3 regions of the Kitasatospora sp. NPDC058162 genome follow, and region 1 is predicted to be linked to each of the others. Evidence: riboswitches for the same ligand, from Rfam matches in the RefSeq annotation. Region 1 holds a riboswitch; each other region holds the start of a gene.
What was found. A riboswitch is a leader RNA that binds a small molecule or an ion and turns the genes downstream of it on or off. The one in region 1 is predicted to bind thiamine pyrophosphate.
Positions count from the first base shown of each region.

Region 2: another riboswitch for thiamine pyrophosphate. It lies ahead of thiO (glycine oxidase ThiO); the one in region 1 lies ahead of thiC (phosphomethylpyrimidine synthase ThiC).
Region 3: another riboswitch for thiamine pyrophosphate. It lies ahead of ACFVXG_RS10885 (purine-cytosine permease family protein); the one in region 1 lies ahead of thiC (phosphomethylpyrimidine synthase ThiC).

Region 1 is NZ_JBHVUS010000004.1:172,427-175,694, forward strand. Features, by position in the region: gene thiC (phosphomethylpyrimidine synthase ThiC) at 1-1,412, opposite strand, end outside; TPP riboswitch at 1,407-1,542, opposite strand; gene ACFVXG_RS09925 (DUF5326 family protein) at 1,722-1,922, opposite strand; gene tenA (thiaminase II) at 2,106-2,774, opposite strand; gene ACFVXG_RS09935 (cupin domain-containing protein) at 2,807-3,124, opposite strand.
Region 2 is NZ_JBHVUS010000035.1:9,811-13,078, forward strand. Features, by position in the region: gene ACFVXG_RS37315 (NAD(P)/FAD-dependent oxidoreductase) at 1-1,020, opposite strand, end outside; TPP riboswitch at 1,274-1,386, shown strand; gene thiO (glycine oxidase ThiO) at 1,390-2,565, shown strand; gene thiS (sulfur carrier protein ThiS) at 2,562-2,786, shown strand; gene ACFVXG_RS37330 (thiazole synthase) at 2,790-3,268, shown strand, end outside.
Region 3 is NZ_JBHVUS010000004.1:388,724-391,991, reverse strand. Features, by position in the region: gene ACFVXG_RS10890 (S1C family serine protease) at 1-1,733, opposite strand, end outside; TPP riboswitch at 1,942-2,090, shown strand; gene ACFVXG_RS10885 (purine-cytosine permease family protein) at 2,083-3,268, shown strand, end outside.

The DNA.
Region 1 (3,268 bases):
CGGTTGGGCAGGCCCAGGTGCTCCTTGGGCGTGACGTAGCAGAGCATCGCGGTGCCCCACCAGGCGATCATGGCGGCGCCGATGCCCGAGGTGATGTGGTCGTAGCCGGGGGCGACGTCGGTGGTGAGGGGGCCGAGGGTGTAGAACGGCGCCTCGTCGCAGATCTCCTTCTGGAGATCCATGTTCTCCTTGATCTTGTTCATCGGGACGTGGCCCGGGCCCTCGATCATCACCTGGACGTCGCGCTCGCGGGCGATCCGGCCGAGCTCGCCGAGGGTCTGCAGTTCGGCGAACTGGGCCTCGTCGTTGGCGTCGGCGATGGAGCCGGGGCGCAGGCCGTCACCGAGCGAGAAGGTGACGTCGTAGGCGGCGAGGATGTCGCAGAGTTCCTCGAAGTTGGTGTAGAGGAAGTTCTCCTGGTGGTGCGCCAGGCACCAGGCGGCCATGATCGAGCCGCCGCGCGAGACGATGCCGGTCTTGCGGCGCGCGGTGAGCGGGACGTACCGCAGCAGCACGCCGGCGTGGACGGTCATGTAGTCGACGCCCTGCTCGCACTGCTCGATGATGGTGTCCCGGTAGACCTCCCAGCTCAGCTCCTCGGCCTTGCCGTCGACCTTCTCCAGGGCCTGGTAGAGCGGCACGGTGCCGATCGGCACGGGGGAGTTGCGCAGGATCCACTCGCGGGTGGTGTGGATGTTGCGGCCGGTGGAGAGGTCCATGACGGTGTCGGCGCCCCAGCGGGTGGCCCAGGTCATCTTCTCCACCTCCTCCTCGATCGAGGAGGTGACGGCGGAGTTGCCGATGTTGGCGTTGATCTTCACCAGGAAGTTGGTGCCGATGATGGCCGGCTCCACCTCGGGGTGGTTCACGTTGACCGGGATGACGGCGCGGCCGCGGGCCACCTCGTCCCGGACGAACTCCGGCTCCAGGCCTTCGCGCAGCGCCACGAACTCCATCTCCGGCGTCACCACGCCCCGCTTGGCGTAAGCGAGTTGGGTGACGGCGGCGCCACCGCGGCCGCGCAGCGGGCGGCGCGGGCGGCCGGGGAAGACGGCGTCCAGGTTGCGCAGGTTGCCGCCGCGCGGGGAGGTGTGCTTGATCCCGTCGTCCTCGGGGCGCGCCTCGCGGCCGTCGTACTCCTCGACGTCGCCGCGCAGGCGGATCCAGGAGTCGCGCAGGGCGGGCAGGCCGCGGCGCACGTCGGGCTCGTACGCCGGGTCGGTGTACGGGCCGGAGGTGTCGTACAGCGGGACGGTCCGGCCGTTGGTGAGCTGCACCTCGCGGAACGGGACCCGCAGGTCGGGGCGGGATCCGTCGCGGTAGGCCTTGCGCCAGGCCGGGGTCGGGTAGCCCGTGCGCTCGCTGCTGGGGGCGCTCTGGGCAGACTGCGGCTGTGCGTCGAACGTGGTCATCTGACCTCTACTCCCTACGCCGGCATTACCCGGTCCAGGTTCCTGCGGTCGACGCAGCCGTCGGTCCGTCCGTCGACGGTCCGGTCAGCGCCCTCTCAGCCCGGTGCTCCGAGCTCCCGCGTCGCAGGCGGTGTTGCCTGCACATGACGCCCAACACCGTAGCGAGCCGATCGCCGCAGGTCCAGACGGTCTCCGAACGGAACCGGTGGGGAACCGGCGGGGAACCGACCGGGGAAAAGGCCGAGGCCCGGCCCCCGCGGACGGGGTGCCGGGCCTCCGGGAGTGCTCCGCGCGGCGCGCGGAGCGGGGTCAGCCCTTGGCGGCCTTCTTGACCAGGATCACCACGGCGGCGGCGATGCCGACGACCACCAGCAGCTTGATCACGATGCTCAGCAGGGCGCCGACCACGCCGAACACGAAGGCGATGATGTTCCAGGCCAGCACCAGGACCAGCACCGGGATGACGATGTTGCGCACCCAGGAGGGCAGCGACTTCCAGAGCTCAGCCATGTCGGTTCCTCTTCTCCCCTCGGGTCGGCCGCCGTCCGGTAACCGCATCCCGCTTGCTTTCGATGCTTCGATCGTACGGTGGCGCGGGCGCCGTAACGAGGGCCAACGGCCCGGAGAGAACCCCTAGATCACCCCGATCCGACCCCCCGGGGGGACCCCCGAGAAACGGCGGGGGGTGCCGGATCAGACCGGCCAGCGCTCCCCGCGCCAGGCGGCGTCCCAGAACATCCACTCGTAGCGCGAGGTGGTCCCGAAGTGCTCGACCACCCGGCGGCGTTCGGCCGCCGAGAGCTCCTCGCCGAGCCGGTCGGTGAGCGCCAGCACCCGGCGGACCACGGACTGGAAGGCCTCGTCGCCGTAGGTGGCGATCCACTTGGCGTACAGCGGGTCGGGGGAGCCCTGGGCGAGCAGTGCCTCGCCGACCCGGGCGTAGATCCAGTAGCACGGCAGCACCGCGCCGAGCGCCTCGGCGAAGGAGCCGCCGTAGACGGTGGCCAGCAGGTAGCTGGTGTAGGCGCGGGTGGTCGGCAGCACCGGTTCGGCGGCGGCCTCGGCGGCGGTGCCGCCGAAGGCGGTCAGGAACTCGGCGTGCATGCCCTGCTCGGCGGCCAGCGCGCCGACCGCGTCGTCGGCGAAGGCCCGGACGTCCGCCTCGCCGGGGGCCTTGGCGGCGCAGACGGCGAGGGCGCGGGCGTAGTCGCGCAGGTAGTGCGAGTCCTGGACGACGAAGTGGCGGAAGGCCTCGCGCGGCAGGGTGCCGTCGGTGAGGCCGCCGATGAAGGGGTGGGCGAGGATCTCGGCGTAGATCGGCTCGATCGACGCCCAGAGCTCGTCGGTGAGGCTACGGGTCATGCGAACGACCATAACGACCGTGGGGCCGGTCCTCAGTCCTCCGGCGGGGAGAACACCACCAGCACCCGCAGTTCCTCGGTGATGTGGTGGAACCGGTGCGGGGTGCCGGCCGGGACGTACACCACGGTGCCGCGCCCGACGGTCGTGGTCTCGGCGCCGACCGTCAACTCGGCGCGGCCGCTGATCACCTGGTAGATCTCGTCCTGGTCGTGCGCGGTCTGGGTGTCGGTGTCGCCGGGGGCGAGCGCGTACAGCCCGGCGGACATCCGCGGTTCGCGCAGGAACCGCAGGTACGCACCGTCGTTGGCCGCCCGCTCGGCGTCCAGTTCGTCCAGCCGGAACACCTTCACCGCTGCCGTCCTCCTTCGTCCGTCACCACCGCCGCGGCCGCCGGGCCCCCGCCCGTCGGCTCCGCCCCGTCCACCTCCAGGACCAGGGGCATTCAACACCAACTCGTCCGATGGGAGCTTCCCCCGCGGCGGGGCGCCTGTCAG
Region 2 (3,268 bases), on a different contig from region 1:
GCTGCCGCGCCACAGCAGTTCGTCGCCCTCGGCGTGCCGACCGGCGTACTGGACCATCCGCCCGAACTGCTCGGACCAGAAGTACGGCACCGGGTCGTACGGCGCGTCCGCCCCGAGCACGGCGTCGGCCGCCGCCCCGCCGGACTGCAGCGCGTGGTCCCAGTGCTGCACGGCCAGCCGGGCGCCGGAGCGGGCCGACGGGTAGCTGACGCAGTCCCCGGCCGCGAACACCCCGGGCAGACCGGTGCGCAGCCGCCCGTCCACCACGACCGCGCCGGCGGCGTCCAGCTCGACGCCCGAACCGGCCAGCCAGCCGGTCGCGGGCCCGGCTCCGATGCCGACCACCACCTCGTCGGCCGGCAGGTGGGAGCCGTCGGCCAGCAGCACCGCCCCCGGCTCGACGGCGGCCACGCCGACCCCGCAGCGCAGCTCGACCCCGGCCTCGGCGTACCAGGCGGCCATCGCCGAGCCGACCTCGGTCGGCAGCGCGCCCGGCACCGGCGCCGGACCGGCCTCGACCACGGTCACCGCGCAGCCGGCCTGGCGCGCGGCGGTGGACACCTCGGCCCCGATCCAGCCCGCGCCGACCAGCACCAGCCGCAGCCCGGGGCGCAGCAGGGCGCGCAGCGCCAGGGCGTCGTCCAGGGTGTGCAGCAGGTGCGCGCGCTCGGCCCCGGGCAGGGCGCGCGGGGTGGCGCCGGTGGCGATCACCAGGGAGTCGTACGGCAGGTCGCCGCCGTCGGTGTGCAGCACGCCCGGGGTCAGGCCGGTGGCGCGGCGGCCGGTGAGCAGCTCGATGCCGAGCTGCCCGTAGTCGATGTCCAGGGTGGTGGCGTCGGCCTTGCCGAGCAGCACGTCCTTGGAGAGCGGCGGCCGGTCGTACGGCGCGTGCCGCTCCTCGCCGACCAGGACGATCCGCCCCCGCCAGCCGCCCTGCCGCAGCCTCAGGGCGCACTGCGCCCCGGCCAGCCCGGCTCCGACGACGACGACCACCCGGTCCGTTCCGCTCAGCTCTGCCACGCCCGTCACTGTACCCAGCGCCGCCGGTGCCCCCGCGCCCGTCTCACCCCTCACACGGCCCTTCGGCCAGGCTGACCCCCGGCGTTAAGACCGACCGGCACATGGTGGGTGGAGGAAGGAGCGGCGTCCGGGCCGAGTCTGGCAAGGCGGAGGAGGGAGTAGCAGCGGAGCTGCGACGACCGACGACAACGCAGTCCAGGCGACAGCCCGGGCGGCGTGACGCCGCCCACCATGTGCCGGTCGGTCTAAGGTGGTGGCACCACACGGGAGCCCGGCGGACCGGGCTGAGAGGCGGGCTGACACGGCCTGCGACCGTCCGAACCTGATCCGGGTCATACCGGCGAAGGGAGAAGAGCAGCTTTGTCACGCATGCCATCGGGCAGCCGCGCCGACGTGCTGGTGATCGGCGGGGGCGTCATCGGCCTCGCCGTCGCCTGGCGCGCCGCGCAGCGCGGGCTGCGGAACGTGATCGTGGTCGACCCCGGCCACGGCCGGGGGGCGGCCGGCGTCGCCGCCGGGATGCTCGCCCCGGTCACCGAGCTGCAGTACGGCGAGGAGCCGCTGCTGCACCTGGGGATGGCCTCCAACCGGCGGTACGAGGGCTTCGCCGCCGAGCTCACCGAGGCCAGCGGCGGCCTGGACACCGGCTACCGCCGGTGCGGCACCATCGCCGTCGCGCTGGACTCCGACGACCGCGCGGAACTGCGCGAACTGTACGCCTTCCACCAGCGGCTGGGCCTGGACTCCAGCTGGCTGACCGGCCGGGAGGCCCGCCGGCTGGAGCCGATGCTCGCCCCCGGGGTGCGCGGCGGCCTGCACGCCGCGGACGACCACCAGGTCGATCCGCGCCGGCTGCTCACCGCCCTGGTCGCCGCCTGCGAGCGGGCCGGCGTCCGGCTGCACCGGGCCGAGGCCGTCGAGCTGCTGGTCGACGGCGGCCGCGCGGTCGGCGCCCGGCTGGACGACGGGGAGTCCGTGGCCGCCGAGCAGGTGGTCCTCGCCGCCGGCCCGCACAGCCACCGGCTGCCCGGCCTGCCCGAGGGGGTGCTGCCCGCGGTGCGCCCGGTGAAGGGGCAGATCGTCCGGCTGCGGATCCCGGAGGCCTACCGGCCGTTCCTGTCCCGCAACGTCCGCGCGGTGGTGCGCGGCCGGCACCTGTACCTGGTGCCGCGGGAGAACGGCGAGCTGGTGATCGGCGCGACCACCGAGGAGCAGGGCTACGACACCACCGTCACCGCCGGCGGGGTGTACGAACTCCTGCGTGACGCCCACGAGTTGGTCCCGGGGATCACCGAACTCCCGCTCGTCGAGACCTCCGCCGGGCTGCGCCCCGGCTCGCCGGACAACGCCCCGCTGCTGGGCCCGACCGACCTGCCCGGACTGGTCGCCGCCACCGGCCACTACCGCAACGGCGTCCTGCTCACCCCGGTGACCGCCGACCTGCTCGCCGACTACCTGGCGACCGGCGAAGTCCCCCAGCCGGCAAGGCCGTTCGCGCCCACCCGGTTCTCCCCCGCATCCCCCGTCGCGAAGGCCTCCGCATGACCGAGATCGCCCTGACCGAGATCGACCTGACCGTCAACGGCGAGCCCCGCCGGGTGCCCGCCACCACCACCCTCGCCGAACTGGTGGCCACCGTCAGCGCCGCCAACACCGGTGTCGCCGCCGCCCTCAACGAGGCCGTGGTGCCGCGCAGTTCGTGGCCCGGGACGACGCTGGACAGCGGCGACCGGATCGAGATCCTGACCGCCGTCCAGGGAGGCTGAACCATGGCCGACGACCTGCTGACCATCGCCGGGACGACCTTCTCCTCCCGGCTCATCATGGGCACCGGCGGTGCGCCGAGCCTGGAGGTCCTGGAGCGCGCCCTGCTCGCCTCCGGCACCGAGCTGACCACCGTGGCCATGCGCCGGGTCGACGCGGGCACCCAGGGCTCCGTCCTGGACGTGCTGACCCGCAACGGCATCCGGGTGCTGCCCAACACGGCCGGCTGCTTCACCGCCGGCGAGGCCGTGCTGACCGCCCGGCTGGCCCGCGAGGCGCTCGGCACCGACTGGGTGAAGCTGGAGGTGATCGCCGACGAGCGCACCCTGCTGCCGGACCCGATCGAGCTGCTGGACGCCGCCGAGACGCTGGTCGACGACGGCTTCACGGTGCTCCCGTACACCAACGACGACCCGGTGCTGGCCCGCAAGCTGGAGGACGTCGGCTGCGCGGCGATCATGCCGCTGGGCTCGCCGATCGGCTC
Region 3 (3,268 bases), 220 kb from region 1:
TCGTCGTTGCGCAGCACGTCGAGCTTGGCGTAGACCGGCTTGCCGGTCTTGATCAGGGTGTCCGCGACCCACCGGGCCTGGTTGATCGGGATGGCGAAGCCCAGGCCGATGCTGCCGGCCCGGCCGTTGGCGGAGGCGTTGGACTGGATCGCCGAGTTGATGCCCATCACCGCGCCGCTGGAGTCGAGCAGCGGGCCGCCGGAGTTGCCGGGGTTGATCGAGGCGTCGGTCTGCAGGGCGTTCATGTACGAGGCCTGCGAGCCGGTCTCGTCGCCGGAGGCGACCGGACGGTCCTTGGCGCTGACGATGCCGCTGGTGACGGTGGACTCCAGGCCGTACGGCGCACCGATCGCGATGGTGGTGTCGCCGACGTTGACCTTGTCGGAGTCGGCCAGCGGCAGCGGTGCCAGCTTGCTCTTCGGCGGGTTGTCGATCTTGACCACGGCCACGTCGTAGCCCGCGGCGTTGCCCAGCACGGAGGCGCCGTAGGACGTGCCGTCGGCGAACTTGACGGTCAGTTTGCCGCCGTTGAGGGCCGGCGCGACCACGTGGTTGTTGGTGAGGATGTGGCCCTCGGTGTCGAAGACGAAGCCGGTACCGGTGCCCGACTCGCTGCTGTTCTGCGCCTTGATGGTGACGACGCTGGGCAGCGCGGTCTTGGCGATGGCGGCGATCGACCCGGGGATCGGCTCGTTCTTCTGGGTGTTGCTGGCCTGGACGGTGGTGCTGCGGTGGTCGTCCGCCGAGTTGCTGCTGTTGTTGTGGTCGGTGGCGACCACGCCGACCGCACCGCCCGCGATGCCGGCGACCAGCGCGACGGCCGCGAGCAGGGCGACCAGGCCGCCGCGCTTCTTGCGCGGGCCGCCGGGGCCGCCCGGACCACCGGGGTACTCGCCCGGGTAGCCGAGCGGACCGCCCGGGCCGCCGGGGTAGCCCGCGCCGCCGGAGGCGGCGTCGTGGCCGGCGCCCCAGCCGCCGAGCGGCTGACCGGCGCCGAAGGGGTGGTGGGCGTGCGCGGCGGGCGCGCCGTACGGCTCTGCGGCCGGAGCGCCGTACGGCTCCTGCGCGTTGGCGGCCGGGACGCCGTAGCCCTCGTGGGCGCCGGCGGCGGGCACGCCGTGGGTCGGGGTCGCGTACGGGTTGGTGCCCGGGGTGCCCGGCGGCAGCGCGGGCGCGGCCGGGGCGGGGGCGTGCGCGGCGGCCGGGGCCGGAGCCTCGACCGGAGCCGGCGCGGGCGCGGCGGGCGGCGCGGGCGGCAGCACCGGCGGCGGGGCGTCGATGTAGCCGGTGACCGGGTCGACGGCCGGCTCCTCGACGGCGGGGGCGGCCGGGGCCTCCGGCGCGGGGACCTTGGTGAAGGCGACGGTGGGCTTGTGCCCGCCCTCGACCGGGGCGGCCTCGGCCACGGCGGGCTCGACGACAGCGGGCTCGACGGCGGCGGGCTCGGCCACGGCGGGCTCGACGGCCGGCTCCGGGACCCGGCTGAACGCCATGGTCGGCTGGTGCCCGCTGTCGGCCGGAGCGCCGTCGACCGGGGCGGCGGCCGGAGCCGCGGACCCGTCGGCGGGCTCAGCCACGGGCTCAGCCTTGGGCTCGGGCACCCGGCTGAAGGCCATGGTCGGCTTGTGGCCGCCCTGAGCGGTGCCGTCGGACGCGGCACCCGCCGCCTCCGGAGCCCCCGCGGGCTGCTCCCCCTGCGGCCCGGTGGGCCCAACCTCGCGCTCGGTGCTCACGGACGACCTCCATAGCTGACAGAACCAAGGACCATAGTTTTTCGCACCGGCGATTCGATTGCCGTAAGGACCCCTCTGAATAACTCATAAGAATCCTTAGCCGCCGCCGACGACCGGGGCTCCCCACCCCCGCCCGGCGTCCCGCGATGCGGACCGCGCACCCCGTGGCCTTTGGCGTTCGTACCCGTGCCGGTTAGCCTGTCGCTCCAAACTGACACGCGGGAGCTTGGACCGACCAGGCTGAGAGTGCGCATGTCGACCGTACGCCAGGCCAGTGACCGGCGGACCGTCGAGGGGGCGCTGACCGCCGGAACCTGTCCGGGTAATGCCGGCGTAGGGAGTATCGGCCATGCCGCCTGCTTCGCCATCCTCTTCTTCGGGCGCGCCCGCGTCCAAGGATTTCCCCGACCACCCCGCCGGTTCGGCCGCGGCCACCGCGCTGGTCGACCACCGCGTCGAGGCGCCGCTGGTCCTCGACACCGAGCCGCCGCGCACCCTGCGCTTCCGGGACCACTTCGCGCTCTGGATGAACCTCGGCGTCAGCCTGATCGGCTTCTCCACCGCCGCGACCGTGCTCGGCGCCAAGGGCAGCGAGCTGTCGCTGGCCGCCGCGGTGACGGCGATCGTGGCCGGCACCGCGGTCGGCACCGCGATGCTCGGCGTGGCCGCGCTGATCGGCGCCCGCACCGGCGCCCCGGCGATGGCCAACCTGCGCGGCCTGTTCGGCACCCGGCTGTCCTACCTGCCGACCGTGCTGAACATCGTCCAGTGCGTCGGCTGGGGCGTGTTCGAGCTGCTGACCATCGCGGCGGGCGCGCAGACCGTCGCCCACACCGGCGGCTACCGCTGGCTGTTCGTGCTGCTCGCGGGCGCGCTGACCACCGTCCTGACGATCTGGCCGCTGGGCTCGATCGCCGTGCTGCGCCGCTTCGTCGCCGCGGCGGTCGGGGTCGCGATGGTGTACTTCACCGTCCAGCTGGGCCGGCAGGGCGTGCCGGACCCGGGCGCAGGCAACTGGCACGGCTTCCTGGGCGCCACCGACGCGATGATCGCGGTGTCGATCTCCTTCGTCCCGATGGCCGCCGACTACACCCGGCACTCGCGCACCCCGCGCTCCTCCTTCTGGGGCAGCTTCTCCGGCTACACCGTCGCCCAGGTCTGGTGCTACGTGCTCGGCCTGATGGCGCTGCTGCAGTCCGACGGCGACCCGAGCCGGATCTTCGACTCCTTCCTCGGCGTCTGGGCCGGCTGGCTGTTCCTGCTGGTGCTGGTGCTGCGCGAGACCGACCAGTCCTTCGCCAACGTCTACTCGACCGCGATGTCGCTGCAGAACCTGCTGCCGCGGGTGGACCGCCGGGTGCTGAGCGGCGGGATCGGCGTGCTGACCACCGTGCTGGCGCTGCGGATCGACCGCTTCACCGACACCTACAGCAACTTCCTCGGCCTGATCGGCTCGGTCTTCGTGCCGCTGCTGGCGGTGCTGGCGGTGGACTACTTCTTCGGCGCCGGCCGGCACGGCTGGGACCTCTCCGAGC